One region of the Mycobacterium sp. Aquia_213 genome, then DNA from elsewhere that is predicted to be linked to it. Evidence: riboswitches for the same ligand, from Rfam matches in the RefSeq annotation. Region 1 holds a riboswitch; the other holds the start of a gene.
The links. A riboswitch is a leader RNA that binds a small molecule or an ion and turns the genes downstream of it on or off. The one in region 1 is predicted to bind cobalamin.
Positions count from the first base shown of each region.

Region 2: linked by a shared signal. The riboswitch ahead of LMQ14_RS17770 ((2Fe-2S)-binding protein) and the one ahead of metE (5-methyltetrahydropteroyltriglutamate--homocysteine S-methyltransferase) in region 1 are both predicted to bind cobalamin.

Region 1 is NZ_CP113116.1:1,320,574-1,327,646, reverse strand. It holds gene LMQ14_RS06390 (TetR/AcrR family transcriptional regulator) at 1-990, shown strand, start outside; gene LMQ14_RS06385 (SDR family oxidoreductase) at 1,093-1,935, shown strand; gene LMQ14_RS06380 (SDR family oxidoreductase) at 1,955-2,596, shown strand; cobalamin riboswitch at 2,649-2,842, shown strand; gene metE (5-methyltetrahydropteroyltriglutamate--homocysteine S-methyltransferase) at 2,979-5,249, shown strand; partial or broken gene LMQ14_RS06370 (DUF3556 domain-containing protein) at 5,345-7,057, opposite strand.
Region 2 is NZ_CP113116.1:3,799,686-3,806,758, reverse strand. It holds gene LMQ14_RS17780 (glycosyltransferase) at 1-661, shown strand, start outside; gene LMQ14_RS17775 (DUF3046 domain-containing protein) at 685-879, shown strand; gene LMQ14_RS17770 ((2Fe-2S)-binding protein) at 966-1,643, opposite strand; cobalamin riboswitch at 1,686-1,814, opposite strand; gene recA (recombinase RecA) at 1,978-3,018, shown strand; gene recX (recombination regulator RecX) at 2,984-3,505, shown strand; gene miaB (tRNA (N6-isopentenyl adenosine(37)-C2)-methylthiotransferase MiaB) at 3,607-5,040, shown strand; gene LMQ14_RS17750 (hypothetical protein) at 5,028-5,657, shown strand; gene LMQ14_RS17745 (DUF349 domain-containing protein) at 5,654-6,988, opposite strand.

The DNA of each region.
Region 1 (7,073 bases):
AAAATCGTCGCGCTGGGATCGGCGGTCGCCAACTGCGCGGTGCACCACCGGGCAGCGCTGCAGATGTCGTTCTACGAGGGACCCAGCGCGGACCCCGAATTGATGAACCTGACCCGGCAGCAGTCTCTCGCGGTGCAAGAGGCGATGGTGCAAACGCTGCGCGCCGGCAGGTGGAGCGGCTACGTCAAGCCCGACATCGATCTCCCCACGCTGGCCGACCGCATCTGTCAGACCATGCTGCAGGTCGGGCTCGACGTGATGCGCCACAACTCTGCGCCCGACCAGGTCGCCGAGCTGCTGTGCCGAATCATCTTGCAGGGGTTGGCGGCCCGCCCACCCACCGATGCGGCATTGGATCGGTCCAACGCCTTTGCGGCCGCCAGCGCGGTCATCGAATCGTGGGCCGACGACAGCGACGCCGATCCCAGCGACAAGGCTGCCCACGTCCGTGCGGTGGCACGAACCGAATTCGGCCGCAAGGGTTATGAGGCCACCACGATCCGCGACATCGCGTCGGCCGCGGGTCTTGGCACCGGCACCGTCTATCGGGTGATCGGCTCCAAGGACGAACTTCTCGACTCGATCATGATTTCGTTCGGGCAGAAGGTTGAGGCCGGGTGGGTCAGCGTGCTGCGCTCGGATTCCACCCCCATCGAGAAGCTGGATGCGCTGAGCTGGATCAACGTCAATGCGCTGGACCGCTTCTCCGACGAATTCCGGATTCAGCTGGCGTGGATGCGGCAATCGCCGCCGACTGCCAATCCGGGCTGGTCGTATCCCACGCGCCTGCGGCAGATGAAATCGCTGCTCTCCGAAGGCATCCGCGCCGGCGAGATCCGCATCGAGGCTCCCTCCACCGCGATGCTGGCGCGCTGCGTCATCGGCCTGCAGTGGATACCGGAGAACATTCTGCGCGAGATCGGCAAGCGCGCGGCGTTGGTGCACACCCGCGACACCGTCTTGCGCGGTGCCGCCGTCCGCGGCAAGTAAGACCACCTAATTTAATCCGGACCCGGTATTGAACCAAATAACTGTTACCCATACAGTTGAGCAGTTAGAACCGCGTTGGCATTATCCGAGAAGGGGATTTCCATGACCATTGTCGATCGGTTGCGCTACGACGGCAAGCGCGCTCTCGTTGTCGGTGGCGCGACTGGCATGGGCGCCGCGGCGGCCAAGTCAGCGGCCGAGCTTGGTGCCGAAGTCATCGTGATGGATTACGCGCCGGTGAGCTTTGACGTAGCCAAGTACATCCAGGTCGACCTGCGCGACCCCGCGTCGATCGACGCCGCGATCGAGCAGCTGGACGGTCCCGTCCACGCCCTCTTCTCGGCGGCCGGTGTTGCCGACGGCGCGACCGACCTGCTGAAGATCAACTTCATCGGGCACCGCCACCTCATCGACCGGTTACTGGAAAAGAACCAGCTGCCGTCCGGCTCGGCGATTTGCTTCATCTCCTCGGTCGCCGGCATGGGCTGGGAGAACGACCTGGAACTGCTGACCGACTTTTTGGCCACACCGGACTACGCGGCGGCCGTGGCCTGGTCGCAGGCGCGCGAGTCGGAAGGCATCATCCACTACGGCACCAGCAAGAAGATCGTCAACGCCTACGTGGCGACCCAGGGCCTGCCGCTGCTGAAGAAGGGCATTCGCATCAACGCGATTTGCCCGGGCCCGACCGACACCCCGCTGGCCCAGGCCAATGCCGACCTGTGGCTCACCTTTGCCCAGGACTACCGCGAGGAGACCGGCTCCAAGGTGCACACGCCCGAGCAGATGGGCGACGTGATGGCGTTCCTCAACAGTGCCGCGGCCTTCGGCGTCAACGGGATCACGGTGCTGGTGGATTACGGCCACACGATGGCGTCGCTGACCAACGCTTACCCCCCGGGCAAGCCGATCATCGACATCATCATGGGGCGCGTCAAGCTCTAACGGCGCTACCGTCGGAGGCATGGCACGCATCATCGTGTTCGGCGGGCACGGCAAGGTCGCACTACAGCTGGCCCGCATCCTCACCGAACGTGGCGACGGGGTGAGCGCGGTGTTCCGCAATCCCGACCACTCCGACGATGTCGCCGCCACCGGCGCCAAGCCGGTGATCGCCGATATCGAGCAGTTGGACACGGACGCGCTGGCCGATCTGCTGCCCGGGCACGACGCGGTCGTCTTCTCGGCCGGCGCGGGCGGGGGCGACCCGGCGCGCACGTATGCCGTCGACCGTGACGCGGCGATCCGGGTGATCGATGCCGCCGCGCAGGCGGGCGTCAAGCGGTTCGTGATGGTGTCCTACTTCGGTGCCGGGCCTAATCATGGCGTGCCGCAAGATGATCCGTTCTTCGCGTACGCGGAGGCCAAGGCCGCCGCGGACACCCACCTGCGGGACAGCGAACTGGACTGGACGGTGCTGGGTCCCGGCAGGCTCACACTGGAACCGGCGACCGGCCGCATCGTCGTCGGGCAGGGCAAAGGTTCGGTGTCGCGCGCCGATGTCGCTCTCGTCGTGGCCGCCGCGCTGGCCGACGATTCGACGATCCGGCGGACCATCGAATTCAACAACGGAGACATCCCGATCGCGGAGGCGCTGGCAGGCTGACTAAACTGCATCTCGCAGCTGGTCTGCTTGCGCCGCCACCCGCGGCGCCGGCATTGAGCGAAGCAACGTTAGTAACGCTTCGTAAGAGGGAACCCGGTGAGAATCCGGGACTGTCCCGCAACGGTATGCAGGAACGAACGCCGTCATATGGCACTGGTCAGAACGACTGGGAAGCGACGGCCACTAGGAGCACCACCCGGTGCGCGCCTGCGAGTCCGGAGACCTGCCAGTTGTGTCGGACGCGCCGCGTCCGGCGGCTCATCGCCTCGTGGAATGGGCGTTAGGCTGCAGCCGTTGTGGTTGGTACTTAGGTGCAAACCGCATTTGGATTGGCTGCAGGTCCGTTGGCGGTGACCACCACGCCGATTTAAGGACGAATATCGTGACCCCCCAAGCATTCACCGCAACTGTCGTCGGCTCTCCGCGCATTGGCCCGAAACGCGAACTCAAGCGCGCGACCGAGGGCTACTGGAAAGGCCGCACCAGCCGAGCGGAACTCGAAGACATCGCCGCCACACTGCGCCGCGACACGTGGCAAAGCTTGGCCGACGCCGGCCTGGACTCGGTGCCGATCAACACTTTTTCCTACTACGACCAGGTGCTCGACACCGCGGTCATGCTCGGCGCGTTGCCGGCCCGGGCCGCGCAGGTTCCCGACGACCTGGACCGCTACTTCGCCGCGGCACGTGGCAACAAAGATGTCGCGCCGCTGGAAATGACGAAGTGGTTCGACACCAATTACCACTACATCGTTCCCGAGATCGAGCCGGCGACTAAGTTCACGCTGAACCCGGACAAGGTGCTCTCCGAGCTGAAAGAGGCTCTCGAGCAAGGCATTCCGGCGCGCCCGGTCGTCATCGGGCCGATCACCTTCCTGTTGCTGAGCAAGGCCGTCAACGGCGGCGGCGCGCCGATCGAGCGCCTGCAGGAGCTGGTCGGAATCTACTCCGAGTTGCTGTCGCTGCTGGCCGACAACGGCGCGCAGTGGGTACAGATCGACGAGCCGGCGCTGGTCACCGACATCTCCGCCGACGCCCCCGCACTGGCCGAGGCGGTCTACAACGCCCTGGGCAAGGTGAGCAACCGGCCGGCGATCTACGTCGCCACCTACTTCGGTGACCCCGGCGACTCGTTGGGGGCGCTGGCCCGCACACCCGTCGAAGCCATCGGCGTCGACCTGGTTTACGGCGCCGACACCGCGGTGGCGGCGGTGCCCGAGCTCGCCAACAAGATCCTGGTGGCCGGTGTCGTCGACGGACGCAACATCTGGCGCACCGATCTCGAGGCGGCGCTGGCCAAGCTGGCGACGCTGCTCGGCCCGGCCGGAAGCGTCGCGGTTTCGACATCCTGCTCGACCCTGCACGTGCCGTATTCGCTGGAGCCGGAGACCGGCCTGGACGACGCGCTGCGCAGCTGGCTGGCGTTCGGGCAGGAGAAGGTCGCCGAGGTCGTCGCGCTGTCCCGGGCGCTGCACGAGGGCCGCGACGCGGTCGCCCAGGAGATCGCGGCCTCCAACGCCGCCGTGGCGTCCCGCAAGAAGGATCCGCGGCTGCACAACGACCGGCTTCGCGAGCGCCTCGACTCGGTCGTAGCGACCGGTGTGCACCGCGGCGACGCGGCACAGCGGCGCACCAGCCAGGACGAGCGGCTGCACCTGCCGCCGCTGCCGACCACGACGATCGGCTCGTTCCCGCAGACCGTCGAGATCCGTAAGGCCCGCGCCGCGCTGGTCGCCGGTGAGATCGACGGGGCCGAGTACGACCGTCGGATGAGGCAGGAGATCGCCGACGTGATCAAGCTGCAGGAGGAGCTCGGCCTGGACGTGCTGGTGCACGGTGAGCCGGAGCGCAACGACATGGTGCAGTACTTCGCCGAGCAGCTGGACGGCTTCTTCGCCACCAAGAACGGCTGGGTGCAGTCCTACGGCAGCCGTTGCGTGCGGCCGCCGGTCCTCTACGGCGACGTGATCCGCCAGCAGCCGATGACGGTGGAGTGGGCCAAATACGCGCAGTCCCTGACCGACAAGCCGGTCAAGGGCATGCTGACCGGTCCGGTGACGATCCTGGCGTGGTCGTTCGTCCGCGATGACCAGCCGTTGGCCGACACCGCCAACCAGGTGGCGCTGGCCATCCGCGACGAGACGGTGGATCTGCAGGCCGCCGGCATCGCGGTCATCCAGGTCGACGAGCCCGCGCTGCGCGAGCTGCTGCCGCTGCGCCGGGCCGATCAGGATGACTACTTGCGTTGGGCTGTCGGGTCTTTCCGGCTGGCCACCTCCGGCGTTGCCGACTCGACGCAGATCCACACCCACCTGTGCTATTCGGAATTCGGTGAGGTGATCGGCGCGATCTCCGACCTGGATGCCGACGTCACGTCCATCGAGGCGGCACGCTCGCACATGGAGGTGCTGGACGACCTGAACGCGGTCGGCTTCGCCAATAGCGTGGGCCCGGGCGTCTACGACATCCACTCGCCGCGGGTGCCCACCACGGGCGAGATGGCCGAGTCGCTACGGGCCGCGCTGCGGGCCGTTCCGGCGGAGCGGCTGTGGGTCAACCCCGATTGCGGGCTCAAGACGCGCAACACCGATGAGGTGAACGCGTCGCTGCAGAATATGGTCGCCGCCGCGCAGGAAGTCCGCGCAGGGGTCTAGGGGCCGCGCTCCGGCTCGACGCTCGGCGGCGCCTCTTCTGACTCGGCTTCGGGCTCGGGCTCGGCCTCGGCCTTCGGCTCTTCGTCACGCTCGGACAGCACCTGGACCGGCACATCGTCGGCCCAGGGCTGCCGGGTGACCATGTCAGCCACTTTGACGATGCCGCGTTCGAATTCACCGGTCGCGGCGTCCACCAGCCGGTAGGTCTGGGTCTGCTTATGGATCGGCTGGGCGTCCAGTAGTACGACTCGCACCTCACCGGGCAGGAAGCCGCAGCGCTGCTGCATCGCGGCGATCAGCTGCTCGTTGTGCATGTGGCCGTCGCCGAAATTCCATCCGATCGCGGTGCTGCAGATCCGCTCCCCGTCGGTGATGACGTAGTCGTCTTCGTTCTGGCCGGCCATCGCCCGGTGCGCCAGCGTGAACAATGCCCTGCCGTGAGTGTTCATGGCGCGGAACGCATATCCGAGATACATCGGGATCTGTGCGCGCTCCTTGCCGTACATCTTCTCCAGCTGGGCCGCCGGCATGCTGGCGATCGAGACCAGGTTGTGGTTGATCTTCTTGTCCGCTGACGGCTTGATGCACCACAGGGTGGTGTCCCAGTTCCCGGCGTAATAGCGCATGCCGGGCAGGAACGAGATCTTGCGCGGAAACAGGTTGCCCGCGATCACGATTCCGGCGATGAACGCGATGAATATCGCCACTGGCACAGGGTTTTTCAGATCGGTCAGGCCGGTATGGGCGTGGCCGACGAACAGCGCGAACACGCCGAAGATCATGAACACGTTCCACTCCAGCGGCACCCCCATCGGGATGGCCGAAAGGATGCCGAAGTGGAAGATCACCATGATGGCCGCGGGCACCGCGGTCCACCAGCCGCCATGCGCGACGAATAGCGCGATGGGCACACACATTTCGACGAAGGTACTCACGTGGGCGAAGACCCGCGACAACCGTCCCGGCCGTAGATCGTCGGGAAACTTCTCGAAGAACGCCCGCTTGATGAACCGGGGCCGAAAGACCGGATTGTTGGACATCATCGTCGACATCACGAACGGAAAGTGCTTGTTCAGCTTGGATGTCGCGGCGCCTATCCAGATCACCAGGAACACGAGCTTGGCGGCGATGATCATGTCGGCCCCGCCGAACAGGAAGGTCACCGTCAGCGTCGCGTAGACCTCACCGCGGGCGGCCAGGAAGATCACCTTGTCGCGCAATCCCAGCACGCCGAGCAACACCAGGATCAGCACGATTCGCCACGGGCGAATCAGCCCCACCTGGGTGCCCAGCTCCGGCACCGGGCCGGTGCCGTCGGCGAACAGGGTCAGGAAGATCACCAGCAGAAGCAGCGCGTACAGCGCGTTGTCCACCAGCGTGCGGGCCGTGCCCTTGGTCCCCGGGACGCGCTTCGGCCACGGGGGCAGCCGGATGGTGTCGGGCCGCAGCCAATACAGGATCGAACCCAGCGGCGGGTTGAACCGGTTGTTCAGCGGCCCGAACCCGCAGCCCAGCCCGATCACCTCGAAAAGCATCGTGTAGAGCACGACCTTCTCGAACACGATCGGCTCGGCGTACCACGACTTCACGTCCAGGAACGCCAAGCCGCGGGTGGTCGCCACCGCAAAGACCCAGGCGAACAGGATGTAGAGCAGTATCTTGCCGACGTAGAACAGATGCAGAACGACCGGCGTTCCGAAGCCGACCTCTGCCCAGTGCCGGGCCATCGGCCGGATCTTTTCGCTGCGGGACAGCTTGCTCCACTCGTCGATGTCGACCTGCGGCAGTTCGGGTTGGAGAAATCCCATGGTTCCACACACTAGA
Region 2 (7,073 bases), 2.5 Mb from region 1:
CGAGATCGGCCTGCCGGCGCGCGATCCCGGGCCGCTGCGACGGTTGATCGCCACGCTGCCCGCGCTGGAAGTGTCCCGCCCGGACTGGCCGGCCGAGGCCGTCGTGGTCGGGCCGCTGCACTTCGAGCCGACCGATCACATCCTCGAAGTGCCCGCCGGCTCCGGGCCGGTAATCGTCATCGCGCCGTCGACCGCCTTGATCGGGACCGAAGGTCTGGCCGAAGTCGCGCTGGGGTGCCTGACACCGGGGGAGACGTTGCCGGTGGGGTCGCGCCTGCTGGTGTCCCGGTTGGCCGGACCGGATCTGACCGTGCCGCCGTGGGCCCTCGTCGGGCTGGGGCGTCAGGACGAGCTGCTGGCACACGCCGATTTGGTGATCTGCGGCGGCGGTCATGGAATGGTGGCCAAGACGCTGCTGGCCGGCGTGCCGCTGGTGGTGGTGCCCGGCGGCGGCGACCAGTGGGAGATCGCGAACCGGGTGATGCGGCAGGGCAGCGCGCGGCTGATTCGGCCGCTGACCGCCGAGGTGTTGGTGGAGGCGGTCAACGACGTGTTGGCAACCCCCCGCTACCGCGAGGCCGCCCGCACCGCCGCGTCCGGCCTCCACCGCGTCGCCGACCCGGTGCGGGTATGCCACCAGGCGCTGGCGCTCGCGAAATGACCGTGCTCGGTATGTTGGCTGGCGTGCGGCTGACGGAGTTCAACGAGCGGGTGGTGCTGCGGTTTGGCGCGGCGTACGGCGCATCGGTGCTGGTAGATCACGTGCTGCCGGGTTTCGAGGGCCGGACCGCCGCCCAGGCGATCGAGGACGGCGCCGAACCCCGCGACGTCTGGCGGGCGTTGTGCGTCGACTTCGACGTGCCCCGCGAGCAGTGGTGAGCCGCCTTACCCGCTGACCCGCTCGCCCGCTCGCGAGTGTGCATCCAGGCCGCCCTGGGCGCACACTGCCCGCCCTGGCTGCACACTCAACGCCTGCTGGACCGTGGTGCCTCGCGAAACACGCAGTCACCGCAGACGGATCGCCCGGGCAGGCGATAGAACAGGCAGCAGCTGTCGCGCTTGAAGCCCAGATGTGAGCCGGTGATCGCGCCGGATCCCGACAGCACGCCGGTTTCCAGCAGCGACTCGGTGCTCTCGACGATCCGCGCGCGCAGGTCGGGCCGGGCCATGAGCAGTGCGCGCGATGCGCCGACGAGCGCGGACGAAATGTTGCCCGCCAGCAGTGCGGGCGCCAGTTTGACCTGCAGGCCGGCCGCGAACGGCTGCATATGGTGTTGCACCACAAGGCGATACAACAATTCCGCCGAGATGTGCTCGACCGGCTCTCCGGCGGGCTCGGGCAGGCGCAACTGCGCGCCGTCGTCGGCGCGTTCCAGGTCTTTGAGGTCCGGGACGACGCCGTGGGCCAACGCGCAGGCCAGCACCGGTGACCACAGCCGGGTGGCGTGGCCGAGGTGGACCAGCGAGGCGCCGATCCGTACGTCCGTCGTGTTGTAGCGCTTCGCGGTGGTGTCGATCAAACCGGCGAAGCCGTCGGCGTAGTCCTGGCGGACCGGGTGCCAACCTGTCCCCGCGCCGCCCACGGTCAGCGCGAAAAACCCTTTGTAGGAAGATATTTCGGCAAGCTCGCCGGAGATATCCATGCGTGCGCATCCAGCCTCTCTGGGGAGATCCGCCCCAGCGTCTAGTGAGGAAGCGCCGGCGGTGAGTATCTGGCTCTCGGGTCTCGGATGTGCCCGATCACAGTGGCGGGACCGCACCGGATTCGCACCGGTTTCCTCAAGTTCATGCAGCCCGTCGGCGCCCTTTCGGTAGCCGATATTGCCACACGTAACTCCCGCGGCGTGTCGAACTTGAATCGAACAGGTGTTCGTCTACTGTGGGGATCGTTCGACGATGACTTGTCGGTGGGTCTCTCTAGTGTCACGGCCAACCGACCGATACCGGTCAGAGAACGACGACTACAGGAGAGACACCATGGCGCAAGCGCCCGACCGCGAAAAGGCCCTCGAACTGGCAATGGCCCAGATCGAGAAGAGCTACGGCAAAGGCTCGGTGATGCGTCTCGGCGACGAGACACGTCAGCCGATCTCGATCATTCCGACCGGATCCATCGCGCTGGACGTGGCCCTGGGCATCGGTGGCCTGCCCCGCGGCCGGGTCGTGGAGATCTACGGCCCGGAGTCCTCAGGTAAGACAACCGTCGCCCTGCACGCGGTGGCCAATGCCCAGGCGGCCGGCGGCGTCGCGGCGTTCATCGACGCCGAGCACGCCCTGGACCCGGACTACGCCAAGAAACTCGGCGTTGACACCGATTCCCTGCTGGTCAGCCAACCCGACACCGGGGAGCAGGCCCTGGAGATCGCCGACATGCTGATCCGCTCCGGCGCCCTGGACATTCTGGTCATCGACTCGGTGGCCGCACTGGTGCCGCGCGCGGAGCTCGAGGGCGAGATGGGCGACAGCCACGTCGGCCTGCAGGCCCGGCTGATGAGCCAGGCGCTGCGGAAAATGACTGGCGCGCTGAGCAATTCAAAAACCACGGCGATCTTCATCAACCAGCTCCGCGAGAAGATCGGGGTGATGTTCGGCAGCCCCGAAACCACCACGGGTGGAAAGGCGTTGAAGTTCTACGCGTCCGTGCGCCTGGATGTGCGCCGGATCGAGACGCTCAAGGACGGCACCGACGCGGTCGGCAACCGCACCCGGGTCAAGGTCGTCAAGAACAAGGTGGCGCCGCCCTTCAAGCAAGCCGAGTTCGACATCCTCTACGGCCGTGGCATCAGCAGGGAAGGCTCGCTGATCGACATGGGTGTGGACCAGGGCTTCATTCGCAAGTCCGGTTCCTGGTTCACCTACGAAGGCGAACAACTCGGCCAGGGCAAGGAGAACGTCCGCAACTTCTTGGTGGAGAACGGCGACGTTGCCAACGAGATCGAAAAGAAGATCAAGGAAAAGCTGGGCATTGGTGCCGTGGTGACCGATGACGACGTCTTGCCCGCACCCGTCGACTTCTGAGCCCTCCCGCGAAGAGCAGGCGCGGGCACTGTGCCTGCGCCTGCTCACCGCGAGGTCGCGCACCCGGGCCGAGTTGTCCGGTCAGCTTGCGAAACGCGGATACCCCGACGACGTCAGTGCTCGGGTGCTCGACCGGCTGGCCGCCGTCGGGCTGGTGGATGACGCCGACTTCGCCCAGCAGTGGGTGCAGTCCCGGCACACCAGGGCGGGAAAGAGCAGGCGCGCATTGGCCGCCGAGCTGCACACCAAGGGCGTCGACAAAGAGCTCATCAACACGGCACTGGCCGGCATTGACGCCGGTGCCGAGCGAGACCGGGCCGAAGAGCTGGTGCGGGCCAAGTTGCGGCGGGACACGCTCAGCGGGGACGACGCGCGGATCACTCGCCGGCTGGTGGGAATGCTGGCCCGCCGTGGCTACAGCCAGAACCTGGCCTGCGAGGTTGTCCTCGCCGAGCTGAACGCCGAACGGGAACGCCGCCGCGTCTAGCTGCGCGTTAATGGGGTAGGCCCCGGTCGCCGTACCATGGCCCCGTGACTTCGACAGTGGCTTCGGCGCGTACCTACCAGGTGCGCACCTACGGCTGTCAGATGAATGTCCACGATTCCGAGCGGTTGGCGGGCCTGCTCGAGGCCGCCGGCTACCACCGCGCCGACGAGGGCGCCGACGCGGATGTGGTGGTCTTCAACACCTGCGCGGTGCGTGAAAACGCCGACAACAAGCTCTACGGCAACCTCAGCCATCTGGCCCCGCGCAAGCGTGAGAATCCCGACTTCCAGATCGCGGTCGGCGGCTGCCTGGCCCAGAAGGACCGAGAATCCTTGCTGCGCAAGATGCCCTGGGTCGATGTGGTCTTCGGTACGCATAACATCGGGTCGCTGCCCACCCTGCTCGACCGGGCCCGGCACAACAAAGTCGCCCAGGTGGAAATCGTCGAGGCACTCCAGGAGTTCCCGTCGTCGCTGCCCAGCGCCCGCGAATCTGCCTATGCCGCTTGGGTTTCCATCTCCGTCGGTTGCAACAACAGCTGCACGTTCTGCATTGTCCCGTCGCTGCGGGGCAAGGAGGTCGACCGCAGCCCGGCAGATATCCTGGCCGAGGTGCGATCGCTGGTGGCCGACGGCGTGCTGGAAGTCACGCTGCTGGGGCAGAACGTCAACGCCTACGGCGTCTCGTTCGCCGATCCGGCATTGCCCCGTAACCATGGGGCCTTCGCCGAGCTGCTGCGGTCCTGTGGCGGCATCGACGGGCTGGAACGCGTGCGGTTCACCTCGCCGCACCCGGCGGAGTTCACCGACGATGTCATCGAGGCAATGGCGCAGACGCCGAATGTCTGCCCGGCGCTGCACATGCCGTTGCAGTCGGGGTCCGACCGGATGCTGCGGGCGATGCGGCGCTCGTATCGCGCCGAGCGCTACCTCGGCATCATCGACCGGGTGCGGGCGGCCATGCCGCATGCGGCCATCACCACCGACCTCATCGTCGGATTCCCCGGGGAGACCGAAGAGGACTTCGCGGCCACCCTCGACGTGGTGCGCCGGGCCCGGTTCGCGGCCGCGTTCACCTTCCAGTACTCCAAGCGACCCGGCACCCCCGCCGCGGAACTCGACGAGCAGCTACCGAAAACCGTTGTGCAGGAACGCTATATGCGGCTGATCGAGCTGCAGGAGCAGATCTCGCTGGAGGGCAACCGCGAACTGATCGGCCAGACCGTCGAATTGCTGGTCGCCACCGGCGAGGGCCGCAAGGACGCCCGCACCGCACGGATGACGGGGCGGGCGCGCGACGGCCGGCTGGTGCACTTCACCGCCGACGCCTCGGTGCGCCCCGGCGACATCATCACCACTGCGGTCACCGAGGCCGCGCCGCACCACCTGATCGCCGACGCCGGCATCCTGACCCACCGTCGCACCAGAGCCGGTGACGCGCACGCGGCCGGCCGGCGCCCGCGCGGCATCGGGTTGGGCATGCCCGGCATTGGGCCGGCCATTGAACAAGTCGAACCCCTGGGATGTACCCGATGACTAAAGAACACACGGACTTTGACGCACTGCGCGCCGAGATCGAGGCCGCAGAACGCCGCGTCGCACGCGAAATCGACCCCGGCCCAAGGGCATTCATCGTCGCCATCCTGGTGTTCGTGCTGCTGGGATCGTTCATCTTGCCGCATACCGGCCAGGTCCGCGGCTGGGACGTGCTGTTCAGCAGTCACGGCGCCGGTGCGGCCGCGCTGTCGCTGCCTTCGAAGGTCTTCGCCTGGCTGGCACTGGTTTTCGGCGTCGGATTCTCGATGCTGGCATTGCTGACCCGCCGCTGGGCGCTGGCCTGGATCGCGCTGGCGGGCTCGTCGATAGCCAGCGCGACCGGGCTGTTGGCGGTGTGGTCACGCCAGACCGCGGCCGCCGGTCATCCCGGCCCCGGCATCGGGCTGTGGGTGGCATGGATCACCGTGATTCTGTTGACGTTCCACTGGGCCCGCGTGGTGTGGTCGCGCACGATCGTGCAGCTCGCGGCCGAGGAGCAGCGGCGCCGGATCAGCGCCGAGCAACAGTCCAGGACGCTGCTGGAAACCCTGGGCGACCAGGACACCCCCGCTGACCCCGGGGCCGAGACGCCCCCGGACCAGGCCGAGAGCCGCTAGGACCTGCGGGTCAGCGCCTCAGCGGCGGCTTGGGCCCACTGCCGCCATTGTTCGGCGTTGGCTTGCGCCTCCTGAGCTTCCTTGCTCCGGCCGGCCGCCGCGGCCTTGCGGGCCTGCTGCTCGTAATGCTCGGCGCGGGTCGCGAACTGCTCGGCTCGGGCCTGCGCTTCGGGGTCGACCCAACTTGCCTCCCCGGCGTCGCGCACCTTCTTCTCGACGGCGCGCAGCCGCCGCTCCAGGTCGGCCGACCGCTCCCGCGGCACCTTGCCGATCGCGTCCCACTTGTCGGCGATCGACCGCAGTGCCGCCCGGGCGGCTTCGTGGTTGCTGGTGTCGATCTTCTCGGCTTCGGCCAGCAGCGCCTCCTTGGCGGTGGCGTTGGCCGCGAACTCCGCATCCTTTTCCGCCGTCACGGCATTGCGGGCGGAGAAGAACGCATCCTGGGCGGCCTTGAAGCGCTTCCACAGCGCGTCGTCGACCTCGCGGGTCGCGCGCCCCGCCGATTTCCATTCGGTCAGCAGCTGGCGGAATTCGGCACTGGTGCCGGCCCAGTCCGTCGAATCGGACATCTCCTCGGCCCGCTCGCACAGCCGCTCCTTGGACTGCCGCACGCCCGCGCGCTCGCGGTCCAACTCGGCGAAGTGCGAACCCCGCCGCCGGTTGAACGCCTCGCGCGCCGCGGAATAGCGCTTCCACAACGCGTCGTCGACCTTGCGATCCAGGCCGGTGACCGTCTTCCATTCGTCGAGAATCTCGCGCATCCGGTCCCCGGCGACCTTCCAGTGCGTCGAGTTGGTGGCCAGATCCTCGGCCTCGGCGGCCAGCGCTTCCTTGCGGGCGGTCTGCGCGGCCCGATGCTCGTCGCGACGGGAGCGATCGGCGGCGACCGTGGCGTCGGCGTGCTCGACCAGGGTGGTCAGCCGGCCCGCGAGCGCGTCGATGTCGCCCAGCACGGAGGCCGTCGGCAACGTCTCGGCCAGCGCGGCGGCGTTGGCTTTGATCTTGCGTGCATCGCCGCTCCCGGAGGCCAGCCGCTCCTCCATCAGCGTGACCTCGGTGCTCAGGTCCTCGAATCGCCTGCCGAAGTGGGTGAAGGCCGCCTCACGGTCGCCGGCCTGCCAGGAGCCGATGATGCGTTCGCCGGCCGAGCTGACCAGCCACACCGTCCCGTCGTCGTCGACGCGTCCGTACTTGTGCGGGTTGCTGGTCGGGGGCAACACCACCGGGTGCGCGCTGGGTCGCGGTGTCGGCCCGGGACGGGGACCCGGTCGCGGCCCGGGACGTGGTGCCGGCTTGGGCGCGTCGCTGGGGCGGGACTCGTCGTCGGTCATGCGCTCGTCACCATCTTCTACACCCTTTCGCGCGCTTGCTTACCCGCGCATCTGCCGCGCTTAGCGGCGCCTCTACGGTCGGGAG